2 regions of the Hydrogenophaga sp. LT287 genome follow, and region 1 is predicted to be linked to the other one. Evidence: predicted binding sites of a transcription regulator. Region 1 holds the regulator's gene; the other holds the start of a gene.
What was found. The regulator HrcA, encoded in region 1, represses chaperone genes, less so after heat shock. The targets are predictions, from matches to a motif close to TTAGCACTCNNNNNNNNNGAGTGCTAA.
Positions count from the first base shown of each region.

Region 2: AC0GNR_RS07015 (co-chaperone GroES) is a predicted target of HrcA. The motif match lies at 1,072-1,098, and genes of this name have one in related genera.

Region 1 is NZ_JBVPZC010000004.1:128,116-136,789, reverse strand. It holds one part of gene prfB (peptide chain release factor 2) at 1-430, shown strand, start outside; gene AC0GNR_RS05565 (HAD family hydrolase) at 431-1,099, shown strand; gene pepN (aminopeptidase N) at 1,083-3,785, shown strand; gene AC0GNR_RS05555 (class 1 fructose-bisphosphatase) at 3,842-4,861, shown strand; tRNA gene AC0GNR_RS05550 (tRNA-Thr) at 4,873-4,948, shown strand; tRNA gene AC0GNR_RS05545 (tRNA-Arg) at 5,254-5,330, opposite strand; tRNA gene AC0GNR_RS05540 (tRNA-Ile) at 5,393-5,469, opposite strand; gene hrcA (heat-inducible transcriptional repressor HrcA) at 5,505-6,524, opposite strand; gene AC0GNR_RS05530 (NAD kinase) at 6,619-7,536, shown strand; gene recN (DNA repair protein RecN) at 7,593-8,674, shown strand, end outside.
Region 2 is NZ_JBVPZC010000006.1:36,070-44,743, reverse strand. It holds gene AC0GNR_RS07020 (SLC13 family permease) at 1-898, opposite strand, end outside; gene AC0GNR_RS07015 (co-chaperone GroES) at 1,195-1,488, shown strand; gene groL (chaperonin GroEL) at 1,569-3,215, shown strand; gene tal (transaldolase) at 3,406-4,347, opposite strand; gene AC0GNR_RS07000 (MurR/RpiR family transcriptional regulator) at 4,418-5,266, shown strand; gene AC0GNR_RS06995 (ABC transporter ATP-binding protein) at 5,526-6,593, opposite strand; gene AC0GNR_RS06990 (ABC transporter ATP-binding protein) at 6,590-7,579, opposite strand; gene AC0GNR_RS06985 (ABC transporter permease) at 7,587-8,498, opposite strand; gene AC0GNR_RS06980 (ABC transporter substrate-binding protein) at 8,648-8,674, opposite strand, start outside.

The sequences.
Region 1 (8,674 bases):
CCCGGAAATTGATGATTCGATTGAGATCAACATCAACCCGGCCGACGTGCGCACCGACACCTACCGCGCCTCGGGCGCTGGCGGTCAGCACATCAACAAGACCGACTCGGCCGTGCGCCTGACGCACATTCCCACCGGTATCGTGGTGCAGTGCCAGGACGGACGAAGCCAGCACGGCAACCGCGACGTTGCCTGGAAGCGCCTGCGCTCCAAGCTGTACGACTTTGAACTGCGCAAGCAGCAAGAAGAGCAGCAAAAGCTGGAAGACACCAAGACCGATGTGGGTTGGGGCCATCAGATTCGCAGCTACGTGCTGGACAACAGCCGCATCAAAGACCTGCGCACCAACGTCGAAATTTCGGCCACCCAAAAAGTGCTGGATGGCGACCTGGACGCCTTCATTGAAGCCTCGCTGAAGCAAGGCGTTTGAATGGTTCAAGCCCTGATCTTCGACATGGACGGCACCATGATCGACTCCATGCCCTCGCACCAGCGCAGCTGGGTTGAGTTCACGCGCCGCCAGGGGCTGGACATCGACGTGCCCGAGCTCATGCGCCGCACCACCGGGCGCACGGGTGTGGAATGCATGCGCCAGCTGTTTGGGCAAGACCTGCCCGAAGATCAGGCCACCGCCTTTGTGGCCGACAAAGAAGCGGTCTACCGCGAGCTGTTTGCGCCAGTGTTCAGCGAAGTCGCCGGCTTCAAAGCCTTTCTGGCGCAAGCCCAGGCGCGCGGTCTGGCCGCCGGCGTCGGTACCGCCGGCGACCGCCACAACCAGGCCTTTGCCTACCAGCACCTGGCGCTGGAGCAAACACTGCCCACGGTGGGTGGCGACGAAGGCTTGCCCGGCAAACCCGATCCCGCCATTTTCCTGGAAGTGGCGCGGCGCCTGGGTGTGGCGCCCGAGCGCTGCATCGTGTTTGAAGACGCCCCGCTGGGCATTGAAGCGGCGCGGCGCGCTGGCATGCGCGCCGTGGCCATTTGCAGTTCACACCCGGCCAACGAACTTGACGGCCCCCACGTGCTGGCCCGCGTTCCCGACTACCACGCCCTGATCACATCCCGTTTCCTGGAGACCCACCATGTCCCTTCTGCGTGAGGCCAATGGCCCAACCACGGTGGTCCGCCGCGAAGACTACGCCGCCCCCGCCTACTGGATCGACACCGTCGAGCTGAGTTTTGACCTGGACCCGGCCAAAACCCGGGTGCTGAACAAAATGCGCCTGCGCCGCAACCCCGCCGTGGCGGCGCAAGCGCTGCGCCTGGACGGCGAGGAACTGAACCTGGCACGCGTGCTGGTCAACGGTGCTGGCTGCTCGTTCAAGATGGACGGCAACCAGCTGGTGCTGGAGAACCTACCCGAAGGCGATGCGCCCTTTGACCTGGAAATTTTCACCACCTGCGCGCCCGACAAGAACACGCAGTTGATGGGCTTGTACGTGAGCCAGGGCACGTTTTTCACCCAGTGCGAGGCCGAGGGCTTTCGCCGCATCACGTATTTCCTGGACCGCCCCGACGTGATGGCCAGCTACACCGTGACGCTGCGCGCCGACAAAAAGCGCTACCCGGTGCTGCTGTCCAACGGCAACCTGGTGGAAGAAGGCACGCTGCCCGACGGCCGCCACTTCGCCAAGTGGGTCGATCCGCACAAAAAGCCTTGCTACCTGTTTGCCCTGGTGGCTGGCCAGCTGGTGGCGCGCGAGCAGCGCATCACCTCGCGCAGCGGCACCAACCACCTGTTGCAGGTGTACGTGCGCCCGGGCGACATGGACAAGACCGAGCACGCCATGAACTCGCTGATCGCCAGCGTGGTGTGGGACGAAGCGCGCTTTGGCCTGCCACTCGACCTGGAACGCTTCATGATCGTCGCCACGGCCGACTTCAACATGGGCGCCATGGAAAACAAGGGCCTGAACATCTTCAACACCAAGTACGTGCTGGCCAACAGCGCCACCGCGACCGACACCGACTTCGCCAACATCGAGTCGGTGGTGGGCCACGAATACTTCCACAACTGGACCGGTAACCGCATCACCTGCCGCGACTGGTTCCAGCTCTCGCTCAAGGAAGGCCTCACAGTCTTCCGCGACCAGGAATTCAGCATGGACCTGTGCGCCGAGCCTTCGGCGCGCGCGGTCAAACGCATTGAAGACGTGCGCGTGCTGCGCACCGCCCAGTTCCCCGAAGACGCAGGCCCCATGGCCCACCCGGTGCGGCCCGACAGCTACGTCGAGATCAACAACTTCTACACCGTCACCATTTACGAAAAAGGTGCCGAGGTTGTGCGCATGATGCAGACCCTGGTGGGGCGCGCCGGCTTCGCCGCCGGCATGACGCTCTACTTTGCCCGCCACGACGGCCAGGCCGTGACCTGCGATGACTTCGCCCAGGCCATGGCCGATGCCAACCCGCAGTCGGACCTGGCGCGGCTGCTGCCGCAGTTCAAGCGCTGGTACAGCCAGGCCGGTACGCCGCATCTGCGCGCCGACGGTGTTTTTGACGCCGCTGCGCGCAGCTACACGCTCACGCTCACGCAGCGCTGCGACCCCTCGCCCGGTCAGCCGGCCAAGCAGCCGTTTGTCATTCCTGTGGCCTTGGGCCTGCTGGACGCCAACGGCACCGAACTGCCCCTGCAACTGGCCCACTGGAACCAGCCCGAGGCTGGCACCCGTACCTTTGTGCTGACCGAGGCCAGCGAGAGCTTCACCTTTGTGAACGTCGACAGCGAGCCGGTGCCCTCCATCCTGCGCGGCTTCTCGGCCCCGGTGGTGCTGGACGTGGACTACACCGACGCGCAATTGCTCGGCCTGCTGGCCTCTGATACGGACGCTTTCAACCGCTGGGAAGCCGGCCAGCGCCTGGCTCTGCGCCTTGCCCTGCACGCCATTCGCGCGCAAAGCGCTTTACCGCACGACCCCCTGGACGCAGCCTACTTAGCCGCCATGCGCACCGTGCTGCGCCACCCGGCGCTGGACGCCGCGTTCAAAGAACTCGTGCTCACCCTGCCCAGCGAAACCTACATCGCCGAACAACTGGACGTGGTCGACCCCCAGCGCATCCACGCCGTGCGCGAAGCCATGCGCGAGCAGCTGGCGCATGCCCTGCACGACGACTGGGTCTGGGCGTTTGAAACCCACAAAGACAACGGCGCCTACCGCCCCGACCCGCTGGGCACCGGCCGCCGCGCGCTGGCAGGCCTGGCGCTCACCATGCTCTGCCTGGCTGCACGCAGCAACGGCAACCCCGTGTGGCCCGGCAAGGCCTACCAGCGTTTCAAAGACGCCGGCAACATGACCGACCGCTTCAACGCCCTGTCGGCCCTGGTCGTCAGCGGCCAGCCGCTGGCCCCCGACGCGCTGAGCCGCTTCCACAGCATGTTCCGCAGCGAAGCGCTGGTGATCGACAAGTGGTTTGCCCTGCAAGCCGGCGCGCCTGACCGGGGTGGCAACGTGTTGCCCGCCGTGCGCCAACTGCTCGCCCACCCCGACTTCAACCTGCGCAACCCCAACCGCGCCCGCAGCGTCATCTTCAGCTACTGCAGCGCCAACCCGGGCGGCTTTCACCGTGCCGATGCGGCGGGTTACGTGTTCTGGAGCGAGCGCGTCATCGAGCTTGACGGCTTCAACCCGCAAGTCGCCGCGCGCCTGGCGCGTGCGCTCGACCGCTGGAAAAAGCTCGCCGAGCCCTACCGCAGTGCCGCGCGCGAAGCCATTGCCCGCGTTGCCGCCAAGCCCGACCTGAGCAACGACGTGCGCGAAGTCGTCACGCGCTCGCTGGCCGACTGAGCCTTTTTGACAGATCGCCAACCGCTGCAAACCGCTTTCAACGACCCCTGAAAACCATGTCCAAACGCATTTCACTCACCCGCTACCTGGTCGAACAACAACGCGTCGACGGCCACATCCCCGGCGACCTGCGCCTGCTGCTTGAAGTGGTGGCAAGGGCCTGCAAACACATCAGCCAGGCCGTCAACAAAGGCGATCTGGGCGACGTCCTGGGTGCGGCCACCACCGAAAACGTGCAAGGCGAGATGCAAAAGCAGCTCGACATCATTGCCAACGAAGTGCTGATCGAAGCCAACGAATGGGGTGGCCACCTCGCCGCCATGGCCAGCGAAGAAATGGAAGGCATCTACGTCGTGCCCAACCGCTTCCCCCAGGGCGAATACCTGCTCATGTTCGACCCGCTCGACGGCTCGTCCAACATCGACGTCAACGTGTCCATTGGCACCATCTTCTCGGTGCTCAAAAAAGGCAACGAAGACCCCACCACCATTGAGCCCGTCAACGAGCAAGACTTCTTGCAGCCCGGCAGCCAGCAAGTAGCCGCCGGCTACTGCGTCTATGGCCCGCAAACCACCCTGGTGCTCACCGTGGGTGACGGCGTGGCCATGTTTACCCTCGATCGCGAACAAGGCTCGTTCGTGCTCACCAAAGAACACATCCAGATCCCGCCCGACACCAAAGAATTCGCCATCAACATGAGCAACATGCGCCACTGGGACGAACCCGTGAAGCGCTATGTGGACGAATGCCTGGCCGGCAAAGAAGGCCCACGCGGCAAAGACTTCAACATGCGCTGGGTGGCCAGCATGGTGGCCGACGTGCACCGCATCCTCACCCGCGGCGGCGTCTTCATGTACCCCTGGGACAAGCGCGAACCCGAAAAAGCCGGCAAGCTGCGCCTGATGTACGAAGCCAACCCCATGAGCTGGCTGGTGGAACAAGCCGGCGGCGCAGCTACCAACGGTCGCCAGCGCATCCTGGATATCCAGCCCACCAAACTGCACGAGCGCGTCAGTGTGGTTTTGGGATCAAAGAACGAAGTCAACCGGATCACCAGCTACCACAGCACGCTATAATCCAAGGCGTTGCCGGTGTAGCTCAGTCGGTAGAGCAGCTCATTCGTAATGAGAAGGTCGGGTGTTCGATTCATCTCTCCGGCACCAACGTACACAAGAAAAGCCCGCTATGAAATTAATAGTGGGCTTTTTCTTTTTCCGGCGGACACAGCCTTTTTGAAGGCGTCAGCAAGACGAATATCCTCGCCCGGGCAACATCACCAGACAGTACACCGCCATGAGACTCAGCGTGGGGGCTCAAACAATGGCGCGACACAGCCATCGAAATCGTTGTGGTTCAGCAGGGCGTTGAGCCCAGGGGAAACACCTTGCCGCCGGTCCAACTTGACTTCAGCAGATGGGCGGCAGAAACAGAAAACCCCGGAAACCTTGCGATTTCCGGGGTGTCTATTTGGTGCGGCTGGCAGGAATTGAACCCACGACCCCTTGGTTCGTAGCCAAGTACTCTATCCAACTGAGCTACAGCCGCGAAGCCTTGTATTGTAGCAGCGTTTTCAGACCAATTTTCTGCAACAAGGCTGAGGAGTATCTTGGTAGGCCGTGACAGACTTGAACTGTCGACCAAAGGATTATGAGTCCTCTGCTCTAACCAACTGAGCTAACGGCCCCAAGAGCGCTCGATTGTAGAGGCTTGCGGACGCGCTTACTTTCCGTGGCTGAGCGCGTTGCTCACCAGCTTGGATGTGACGTCCACAATCTGGATCATGCGTTCGTAAGGCATGCGCTGCGGCCCTATGACGCCGAGTGTGCCGACCACCTGGCCGTCAACTTCATAGGGTGCCGTGACCACAGACAGGTCTTCAAACGGTACCACCTGGCTTTCGCCGCCAATGTAAATGCGAACACCGTCTGCCTGGGCCGACACATCGAGCAGGCGGATGAGTTGGGTTTTTTGCTCGAACAGATCGAACATGCGTCGCAGGTTGCCCATGTCGCTTGAAAACTCGCTCACAGACAACAGGTTGCGCTCGCCAGACACCACCACTTCTTCTTGTGCGGCATCGGCCTCTGCGCCGATTTCAACGGCGGCTTTCATCAGGTCGGCGATTTCACCGCGCAGGGCGTCCACTTCGGTCTTCAGCCGTTCACGCACCGCTTCCATGGCAAGGCCCGAGTAGTGGGCGTTGAGGAAGTTGGCTGCCTCCAGCAATTGCGACTGGGTGAAGTTGACCTGGGTGTGGATGATGCGGTTTTGCACATCGCCTTCAGGCGAGACGATGATGACCAGCACCCGGCGCTCGGAGAGGCTGAGAAATTCAATGTGGCGAAACACGGACGCGCGCCGCGGCGCCATGACGACGCCCACAAAATGCGACAGGCTGGACAACATTTGCGCGGCGTGGCTGATGACGCGTTGCGGCTGGCCGGCGTCAAAACCTTGGCCCGTCATGTCGCTCATGGGGGCGAACCCATCGCGCCTGACCGTGAGCATGGTGTCGACAAACAGGCGGTAGCCCCGGGCCGTGGGAATGCGCCCGGCCGAGGTGTGGGGGCTGGTGATCAGGCCCAACTCTTCCAGGTCGCTCATCACGTTGCGAATGGTGGCGGGAGAAAGCTCCAACCCCGCGGCTTTGGCGAGCGTGCGAGAACCCACGGGCTGTCCGTCGGCGATGTATCGCTCAACGAGGGCTTTGAGCAGCAGCTTGGCGCGGTCATCTAACATGGTTTCATTTTAGGAGGGTCTGCTCCCGCGTGGCGGCCGCATAGCAAGGGTTTCCGGGCAAACCACTACAAAGAAGCTATGTTGTAATTTGCCGATGAGTCTGCCATCCGACACCAGGTCTGCACCACCCCGAGAGCGCCGGCCGCTGCGCTTTGCGCATGTGGTCATCATCGGCAAATACCACGCGCCGGGCTCGCGCAACGCGGTGGACGAAATTGCCCACTTTTTGCATGCCGAGGGTTGCGACGTGTCGCTTGAGCAGGAAACGGCGCTGAACACCGGCTTGCTGCAGTACCCGGCACTGGATGTGCCGGCCATGGGCAACACCTGTGACTTGGCGCTGGTGGTGGGCGGCGACGGCACCATGCTGGGCATTGGTCGCCAGCTGGCGCGCTACGGGGTACCGCTGGTGGGCATCAACCAGGGCCGGCTGGGCTTCATCACCGACATTCCCTTTGAAAGCTACCGCGAAAAACTGCGGCCCATGCTGCGCGGTGAATACGAGGACGACCCGCGCGCCCTGATGGCAGCCAGCGTGTGGCGTGATGGCCGCTGTGTGTTTGAAGCCACCGCGCTGAACGACGTGGTGGTGAACCGGGGTGGTGTGGCCAGCATGATTGAGCTGCGGGTGGAGGTGGACGGCCATTTTGTGGCCAACCAGCGGGCCGACGGTCTGATCATCTCCACACCCACGGGCTCCACGGCCTATGCCCTGTCGGCCGGAGGGCCGCTGCTGCACCCGGCCATTGGTGGCTGGGTGATGGTACCGATCGCGCCGCACACCCTGTCCAACCGGCCGATCGTCTTGCCCTCCAGCAGCGAGATTGCGGTGGAAATCGTGTCCGGCAAAGACGCGAGCGCGAACTTTGACATGCAGTCGCTCACCAGCCTGATGCACGGCGACCGCATTGTGGTGCGCCGCTCCGAACACGCCCTGCGTTTGCTGCACCCGGTGGGCTGGAGCTATTTCGACACCCTGCGCAAAAAACTGCACTGGAACGAAGGGGCCTGAAAGGCCGGTCACAATACGGGCGACACCCCAAAACCCGACCCTGGATTCCGACGTTCATGAGCCTCAGACGCATCGTTTTGCGCGACTTCGTCATCGTGCAGTCCCTGGACCTGGACTTGGGCAGCGGCTTCTCGGTATTGACTGGAGAAACCGGCGCCGGCAAGTCCATCCTGATCGACGCCCTGCAATTGGCCTTGGGTGCCCGAGCCGACAGCGGCGTGGTGCGCGAGGGTGCCGCCCGCTGCGAAATTGCCGCCGAGTTTGACGTTTCGCCCGCGCTCACACCCTGGCTTGAAGAGCAAGGCTTCCCGGTGGAAGACGCCCTGCTGCTTCGCCGCACGGTGGATACCGAAGGCCGCAGCCGCGCCTGGATCAACGGCAGCGCCGCCACCATGACCCAGCTGAAGGCGCTGGCCAACGACCTGGTAGACATTCATGGCCAGCACGCCTGGCAAAGTCTGACCCGGTCGGAAGCTGTGCGCGGGTTGCTGGATGCCTACGCGGGCGTGGACACGACCGCAGCCCAGCAGGGCTGGGCCGAATGGCGCAGCAAACGCAAGGCGCTGGAAACCGCCACCGAGCGTCAGAACACGCTGCAACAAGAGAGCGAGCGCTTGGCCTGGCAAATTGCCGAACTCGACAAGCTCACCCCGCTGCCCGATGAATGGGCCGAACTGAACACCCAACACAGCCGCCTGGCCCACGCGCAAGCCTTGCTGGACGCGGTGCAGGTGGCGGTGTCGGCGCTGGACGACGACGAACCCAGCGCGGGCAGCCTGCTGCACCGCGCGCTCAGCGCGCTGCAGGCACAGGCGCACATCGAACCGCAGTTTGCCGATGCCATTGAGGCGCTGGAAGCCGCGCTGGCGGGCGTGCAAGACACCGTGCACAGCCTGCACCAGTACGCCCGGCGCACCGAACAAGATCCTGCCAGCCTGGAAGCGCTGGACGAACGGCTGTCGCAATGGGTGTCTCTGGCGCGGCGCTACCGCCGTCCGCCCGAAGAATTGGCCGACCTGCACGCGCAGTGGAAGACGGAGCTGGCCCGTGTTGACCAAGCGCTGGATCTGGCCGCCTTGCAGCGGGACGAGCGCCAGGCCTGGCAAGCCTTCTCATCCGCCTTGCAAGTGCTGACGAA
Region 2 (8,674 bases), on a different contig from region 1:
GCGCGTGCAGGCCGATCAGATCACTGCCGCGCAGGTCCACCATGGCGCTGCTGCGTGAGTGCACCACCAGGCGGTCGCCGGTCTGCAAGCGAGTCTCAGGCGCGGGCGCGCTCCATTCTTCTTCGCCCCGGAACAGCTTGAGCACCTGCACGCTGCCGTTGGCCAGGCGGGCGTCTTGCAGGCTGCGGCCGTCCAGCCGCGAACCGGCGGGCACAAACAGCTCGGTCATGAACAGGCGGTCGGTGTGGCCGGTGAACTGCTGCGTCAGCGTCTCGCGCGCGGGCAGCCAGCGCCGCGCAAACAGCAGCATGAAAGTGCAACCGAACAACGCGATCACCAGCGCGGGCGCGGTGATCTCGAACATGCTGAACGGCGCCAGCCCCATGCTGCGCGCCACCCCGTCCACCAGGATGTTGGTGGACGTGCCCACCAATGTGACCGTACCGCCCAAGATGGTGGCGTAAGACAGCGGAATCAGCAGCCGCGACGGGCTCAGCGACAGGCGCGTGGCCAGGCTGATCACCACCGGAATCATCACCATCACCACCGGCGTGTTGTTGATGAAGGGCGACACCAGCAAGCCCACCAGCAGCAGACCCACCAGCAAGCGGCCCTCGCTGCGGCCCGCCGCCTGCGCGATGCGCTCGCCCAGCCAGTCCACACAGCCGGTGCGGCTGAGTGCACCGCTGATGATGAACAGGCAGGCGATGGTGAAGGGCGCACTGTTGCTGAACACGCCCAGCACCTTGGCCGGCGTGAGCAGGCCGGTCAGCAGCAACAAGGCCACAGCGGTCAGCACCGCCACGTCGGGCTTGACCCATTCGCGCACAAAACTGATGAACAGGAGAACGAGGAGGATGCCCACGGCCAGGGCGTGGGTGGATTCGGGAAGCGTCATGGCCGCGGATCATGGCGGTCGCGGCCTGAGGAGCTAAATACTTTTAGATCATTTGCATATAGGGATGGGCTGAGTGGCACCAACGGGAAAGATGGGTGGCGCTCCGCAAATCCCCTCGGATTGCGCAAAAAACCAGCCCCTGGTCTTGAAAAGCCGCGGGGTCGCCCTTATCATTAGCACTCGCTGACATTGAGTGCTAACACTCGGTGCCAAGTCGATCAACGGTGTCGCTGGCTCTCAAAGCGGGCGCTGCCGGTCTGAATCCCCCCTTTTACCGTTCTATCTCAGGAGATGCAATGAACCTTCGTCCTCTCGCCGATCGCGTGATCGTCAAGCGTATTGACAGCGAAACCAAGACCGCTTCGGGCATCGTCATCCCCGACGCCGCTGCTGAAAAGCCAGACCAGGGCGAAATCCTGGCCGTTGGTCCCGGCAAGAAAAACGACAAAGGCGAACTGTCCGCCATGAACGTCAAGGTCGGTGACCGCGTTCTGTTTGGCAAGTACAGCGGCCAGACCGTCAAGGTCGACGGCAACGAACTGCTGGTGATGAAAGAAGACGACCTGTTCGCCGTCGTCGAGTCCAAGTAATTTTGCGGGACTGAGCGAACAATGCCCAAGCGCTTGTTCGCCCTCTCTCCAACTGTTCAATTTATCTAGGAGTTATCAACATGGCAGCAAAAGACGTCATTTTCGGCGGCGAAGCCCGCGCACGCATGGTCGAGGGTGTGAACATCCTGGCCAACGCCGTCAAAGTCACCCTGGGCCCCAAAGGCCGCAACGTGGTGCTGGAGCGCTCGTTCGGCGCCCCTACCGTCACGAAAGACGGTGTTTCGGTCGCTAAAGAGATCGAACTTAAGGACAAGCTGCAGAACATGGGCGCCCAGATGGTCAAGGAAGTGGCTTCCAAGACCTCGGACAACGCTGGCGACGGCACCACCACCGCCACCGTGCTGGCACAGGCCATCGTGCGTGAAGGCATGAAGTACGTGGCCGCCGGCATGAACCCGATGGACCTGAAGCGCGGTATCGACAAGGCTGTGACGGCCCTGATCATCGAGCTGAAGAAGGCTTCCAAGGCCACCACCACGTCCAAAGAAATCGCTCAGGTCGGCTCCATCTCTGCCAACGCAGACGAAACCATCGGCAAGATCATTGCCGATGCCATGGACAAAGTGGGCAAAGAAGGCGTGATCACCGTGGAAGACGGCAAATCACTGGAATCCGAACTGGAAGTCGTTGAAGGCATGCAGTTTGACCGTGGCTACCTGTCGCCCTACTTCATCAACAACCCAGAAAAGCAAGCCGCTCTGCTGGACAACCCTTTCGTGCTGCTGTACGACAAGAAGGTTTCCAACATCCGTGACCTGCTGCCCACACTGGAGCAAGTGGCCAAGGCCGGCCGTCCGCTGCTGATCATTGCCGAAGACGTCGAAGGCGAAGCCCTGGCGACGCTGGTGGTCAACACCATCCGCGGCATCCTGAAGGTTGTGGCTGTCAAGGCTCCTGGCTTCGGCGACCGCCGCAAAGCCATGCTGGAAGACATCGCCATCCTGACCGGCGGCAAAGTGATCGCCGAAGAAGTCGGCATGACGCTGGAAAAAGTGACGCTGGCCGATCTGGGTTCGGCCAAGCGCATCGAAGTCAGCAAAGAGAACACCATCATCATCGACGGCGCCGGCGCTGCTGCTGACATCGAAGCCCGCGTGAAACAAGTGCGCGTGCAGATCGAAGAAGCGACCTCCGACTACGACCGCGAGAAACTGCAAGAGCGCGTGGCCAAGCTGGCCGGCGGTGTGGCCGTGATCAAGGTTGGCGCTGCCACCGAAGTCGAGATGAAGGAAAAGAAAGCCCGCGTGGAAGACGCCCTGCACGCCACCCGCGCTGCAGTGGAAGAAGGCATCGTCGCCGGTGGTGGCGTGGCCCTGCTGCGCGCCCGTCAGGCCGCTGGCACCATCAAAGGTGACAACGCCGACCAGGACGCCGGTATCAAGCTGGTGTTGAAAGCGATTGAAGCGCCTCTGCGCGAGATCGTGGCCAACGCTGGTGGCGAGCCATCGGTGGTGGTCAACGCTATCCTGGCTGGTTCGGGCAACTACGGCTTCAACGCCGCCAACGACACCTACGGCGACATGATCGAAATGGGCATTCTGGACCCAACGAAAGTGACCCGCACCGCGCTGCAAAACGCCGCTTCGGTGTCCAGCCTGATGCTGACGACCGAGTGCATGGTTGCCGAGTCCCCCAAGGATGACGCTCCAGCCATGGGCGGTGGCGGCATGGGTGGGATGGGCGACATGGGCGGCATGGGCATGTAATTGCTCCTTGCCTGAGACGCCATGCCGGCGTTGCAAGGGCTTGCCGTGGCGCTGCCACTGCCTACGCCCTTGCGCCTTGGCCTGGCGCCTCATGCTGCGTCGGAATGCATCACTGCAGGCTGACAAAACCCCAAGAAAAAACCCCCGCGAGTCACCTCGCGGGGGTTTTTTCGTTATGGGTCAGCGTTGCTTACTTCATCATGCCTTCGAGCTTGATCGTGTCTGCCACAAACGCACGGATGCCTTCAGCCAGCTTCTCGGTGGCCATCGCGTCTTCGTTCATCGCGAAGCGGAAGCCCGCTTCGTCGTGCTGCACAAACGGAATCTCCATCGCCTTCGCGGCCTCGGCGTCCAGCGCTTTGGGCAAGGCTGCGTCGCTGGCGGCCAGCTGGGCCAACAGGTCGGGGCTGATGGTCAGCAGGTCGCAGCCGGCCAGGGCCGTGATCTGGCCCACGTTGCGAAAGCTCGCGCCCATCACCTCGGTAGCGATACCGTGTTTTTTGTAGAAGTTGTAGATGGCGCGCACCGACTTCACACCCGGGTCGTTGGCGCCCGCCATGGCGGCCTCGTCCCAGGTGGCGCTGGCATTCCTTTTGTACCAGTCGTAAATACGGCCCACAAACGGCGAAATCAGCTGCACCTTGGCCTGGCCGCAGGCCACGGCCTGGGCAAAAGAAAACAGCAGCGTGAGGTTGGTGTGGATGCCGTCGCGCTCCAGTCGGGCTGCGGCCTGAATGCCTTCCCAGGTGGAAGCAATCTTGATCAGCACGCGGTCCACGTGCACGCCTTCGCCTTGATAAAGATCGATGATGCGGCGCGCGCGCGTCACGGTGGCTTCGGTGTCGAAGCTCAGGCGCGCGTCCACTTCGGTGGAGACGCGGCCGGGGATGTGTTTCAAAATTTCACAGCCAAAGGCCACGAGCAGGCGGTTCATCACCTCGTCCGCGCCCTGAGCGCCGTATTTCGCCACCGCGTCTTGCAGCAGATGGGCGTATTCGGGCTTCTGCACCGCTTTCAGGATGAGCGACGGGTTGGTGGTCGCATCCCGTGGCGAAAACGCCGCGATCTGGTTGAAATCACCGGTGTCAGCGACCACGGTGGTGAGTTGTTTGAGTGCGTCTAGCTGGTTCATTTCGCCATTATCGGGTGTAATAAGGTTTCACGTTCTTTTTGTAACTTGTTTCGTAACCGGACTGTCCCCCATGCTCGACCGCATCAAAGCCTCCTTGCCTTCGCTAGCGCCCGCTGAACAACGGGTAGGCAAACTGGTGCTGCTCGACCCGCGCAGCTTCGCCAGCCTGCCGGTGTCTGAACTGGCCGATCGCGCCCACGTGAGCAAGCCCACCGTGGTGCGCTTTTGCCGCAGCATGGGTTACGACGGCCTGTCGGACTTCAAGCTCAAGCTCGCGGGCACCGTGAGCGAAGGCGTGCCGTTCATCCACCGCAGCGTGGACGTGGACGACAAGGTGGGTGACGTGCTGGTCAAGGTGATCGACAACACCGTGGCGGCATTCCTGAAATACCGCAACGACGCTTCCACCCACTCCATTGAAAAAGCGGTGGACGCGCTGCTGGCCACCTACAAAAACCGCGGCCGCATTGAATTCTTTGGCGCAGGCAATTCGGGCATCGTGGCGCAAGACGCACAACACAAATTCTTCCGCCTGGGCATCAACGCCATCGCTTACAGCGACGGCCACATGCAGGTGATGAGTGCCTCGCTGCTGGGTCCTGGTGATTGTGTGGTGATCATCTCCAACTCGGGCCGCACACGCGACCTGATGGACGCCGCCGACATCGCGCGCAAGCACGGCGCCACCGTGATCGTGATCACCGCCAGCGGCTCACCCCTGGCGGCTGCCGGACACATTCACCTGTCGGCTGACCACCCCGAAGGCTATGACCGTTACAGCCCCATGACTTCGCGCCTGATGCACCTGATGGTGATTGACGTGCTCGCCACCTGCCTGGCGCTGCGCATTGGTGGCAGCAAGCTGCAACCTCTGCTGAAGGAGATGAAGAACAACTTGAGGAGCAAGCGCTACGCCTGACCGTGAGCGTCGCGCACAGGTCAAGCGTCCCTCTGCGCCACAGCACTTGAAACACCCCCGCGACGCCTTCGGCGTCACCCCCTGAAGGGGGCTGCACTGGCGGCCCGGCAATGCCGGTTCCGCGGTGCCCTTGTTAAAGACACGCGCTCCGAGGACGACGGGTGCTTCCCGCAGCGAAATAAAGGAGCAGGCCGCAGGCCGGGGGACATTCGCGGAGGGGAGTGCCCGTTGTCCGCGTCAACGCCAACACGTCACGCGATCAGATCCGGCCTTCTTCCACCGCATGGCAGGCAATACGGATGCCGCCCAAGGTCAGCAGGTTCGGGCGTTCAACGCGGCAGCGCTCGTTGACATGTGGGCAACGCGGGTTGAAGGCGCAGCCGTCGGGTGGATTCAGCGGGTTGGGCACTTCGCCTGACACCGGTGTGCGCGCCCTACCCGTGTCGTGCATCTTGGGAATAGCGTCGAGCAGCATGCGCGTGTAGGGGTGGCGCGGGCTGTCAAACAGCGTGTGCTTGGGCGCCAGCTCCACCAGGCGGCCGAGGTACATCACGCCCACCTGATCGCTCACATGGCGCACCACGGCCAGGTTGTGGCTGATGAACAGGTAGGTGAGACCGCGCTCGCGCTGCAGGTCTTTCATGATGTTGAGCACCTGCGCCTGCACGCTCACGTCCAGCGCGCTGGTGGGCTCGTCACACACCAGAAACTCGGGTTGTGTCGCCAGCGCCCGCGCAATGGAAATGCGCTGGCGCTGCCCGCCCGAAAACTGGTGCGGGTACTTCACCCGGTCGAGCGGCGACAAACCCACCGACTTCAGCAGCTCATCCACCCGCGCACGCAACGCCACCGGCTCGGTTTCAATGCCGTGCTCGCGCAGCGGCTCGGCAATGATGTCCTCCACAATCCAGCGCGGGTTCAGGCTGGCGTAGGGGTCCTGAAAAATCATCTGGATGCGCCGGCGCAGCTGGCGGCCTTGTGGCGTTTTGAACGCCGCGTGGGCGTCCAGCCCATCAAACTCAAAGCCGCCGCGTGTGGGTTCGTACAAACCCACCAGCAGCCGGGCCACCGTGCTTTTACCGCAACCCGACTCACCCACCAGCGCCAGCGTCTGGCCGCGCGGGATGTCAAACGACACGCCGTCCACGGCCCGCAGCAATTGGCGGGGCTGGCGTTCAATCACGCGGTTGAGCCAGGGGGCCGACACATCAAAAGTCTTGGCCAGATCGGTGGCACGCACCAAGGGTGCCTCGTCAGCAGGTGCAGAGGTTGCAGCGTGACGGTCTGCCTGCGCTTGCACCGCTTTTTCAATCAGGTTCGAGCTCATGCGGCCACTCCCGGTGTCAAAACAGTGGAGGCGTCGTGCAGCCAGCAAGCGGCGCGGGTGGCGCCGGCGGGCATCAGGTTGGGCCGCTCCACATGGCAGCGGTCCACCACCCGGTCGCAACGCGGGTTGTAGGCACAACCGGTGGGGATCGCGTTCAGGCGTGGCATGGCGCCGTCAATCTGGTGCAGGCGCTCGCGGTCCTGGCTCATGTCGGGTATGCAGGCCATCAGGCCGGCGGTGTAGGGGTGGGCTGGGTGGTTGATGACCTCGTGCACCGGCCCGATTTCGGCAATGCGCCCGGCGTACATCACCGCCACGCGGTCGCAGGTTTCGGCAATCACGCCCATGTCGTGCGTGATCAGCATCACCGCGGCACCACGGTCTTTGCAAATGGTTTTCAGCAACGTGATGATCTGCGCCTGGATAGACACATCGAGCGCAGTGGTGGGCTCGTCGGCCACGATCAGCTGCGGCTCGGCGGCCAACGCCAGAGCAATCACCACCCGCTGGCGCATACCGCCCGAAAACTGGTGCGGAAAGTGGTCAATGCGCTGCTCGGCTGCTGGAATACCGGTGTCTTTCAACAGGTTGATGGCCCGCTTGCGCGCTTCAGCCTGGCTCACCGGCAGGTGGGTGGTGATGGTTTCAATGAGCTGGCGGCCCACCGAGTACAGCGGGTTCAGCGAGGTGAGCGGGTCTTGAAAAATGGCGCCGATCTTGCGCCCGCGCACCTTGCGCATCTCTTCATAGGGCAGGTTGTCGATGCGCTGGCCGTGCAGGCGTATCTCGCCACTGGCCACGCGGCCCGGTGGCTCCAGCAGGCCAATAATGGACGCCCCGGTGAGCGACTTGCCCGCACCCGATTCGCCCACCACACCCAGAATTTCACCGGGTGCGATGTCGAAAGAAACGTCGTCCAGCGCGCGCAGCGTGCCGCGGCGACCCGGAAATTCGACCACGAGATTTTTTACTTCTAACAGGCTCATGCTGTGCTTACCGGAGTCGAGGATTGAGAGCATCACGCAGCCAGTCGCCCAGCAGGTTCACAGAGAGCGCAATCAACACCAACATAGCGCCCGGGAAAATGGTGATCCACCACTCGCCAGAAAACAGGTAGTCGTTGCCCACGCGGATGAGCGTGCCCAGCGATGGCGAAGTGGGTGGTGCGCCCACCCCCAGAAACGACAGCGTGGCCTCGGTGATGATGGCCGTGGCCACCTGGATGGTGGCCAGCACCAGCACCGGCCCCATGACGTTGGGCAGCACATGGCTGCGCATGATGCGCAGCGGGGCCACACCCGTCACACGGGCCGCCTGCACGTATTCTTTGTTGCGCTCCACCAGCGTCGAGCCGCGCACCGTGCGCGCGTATTGCACCCAGCCGGTGAGCGTGATCGACAGAATCAACACGCCAAACGCGAGCCCTTCGTGCGCGTTGGGAAACATCGCGCGCCCCACACCGGCAATCAGCAGCGCCACCAGAATAGAGGGAAACGAGAGCATGACGTCGCACAGGCGCATGAGCACGCCATCCACCCAGCCGCCCAGAAACCCGGCCAGCAAACCAAACGACACGCCGATCACCACCGACAACACCACCGACGCCAAACCGACCGCCAGCGAAATGCGGGCGCCATACATGATGGCCGACAGAATGTCGCGCCCCTGGTCGTCGGTACCCAGCAAGAAGTTGGCTGAACCACCCTCGCTCCAGAAGGGCGGCAACCGGGCGTTGGACAGTTCCAGCGTGGCCAGATCAAACGGGTTGTGCGGCGCCACCCAGGGCGCAAACAAGGCGCTGAACACGCACACGAAAGCGATCACCGCCGCCACGATGGCGGTGGGTGAATTCAAAAAACTGTGGCCGACATCGCCGTCGAACCAGCGGCGCAAAGTGGAGATCAAAGTAAAAGCTTTCGTAATCAATCAACCGGGCGCCCCGTCTGCTGGCGAGCCCGCCCTGAGCCAGCCCGGCACCGCCCTTCGACAAGCGCAGGACGGGCCGCTACCGGCGCCCCTTTCAGGGGCTGACGCCGCAAACGGCGCGGGTTTTTTTATTTCACAGACATGTAGCGGAACGG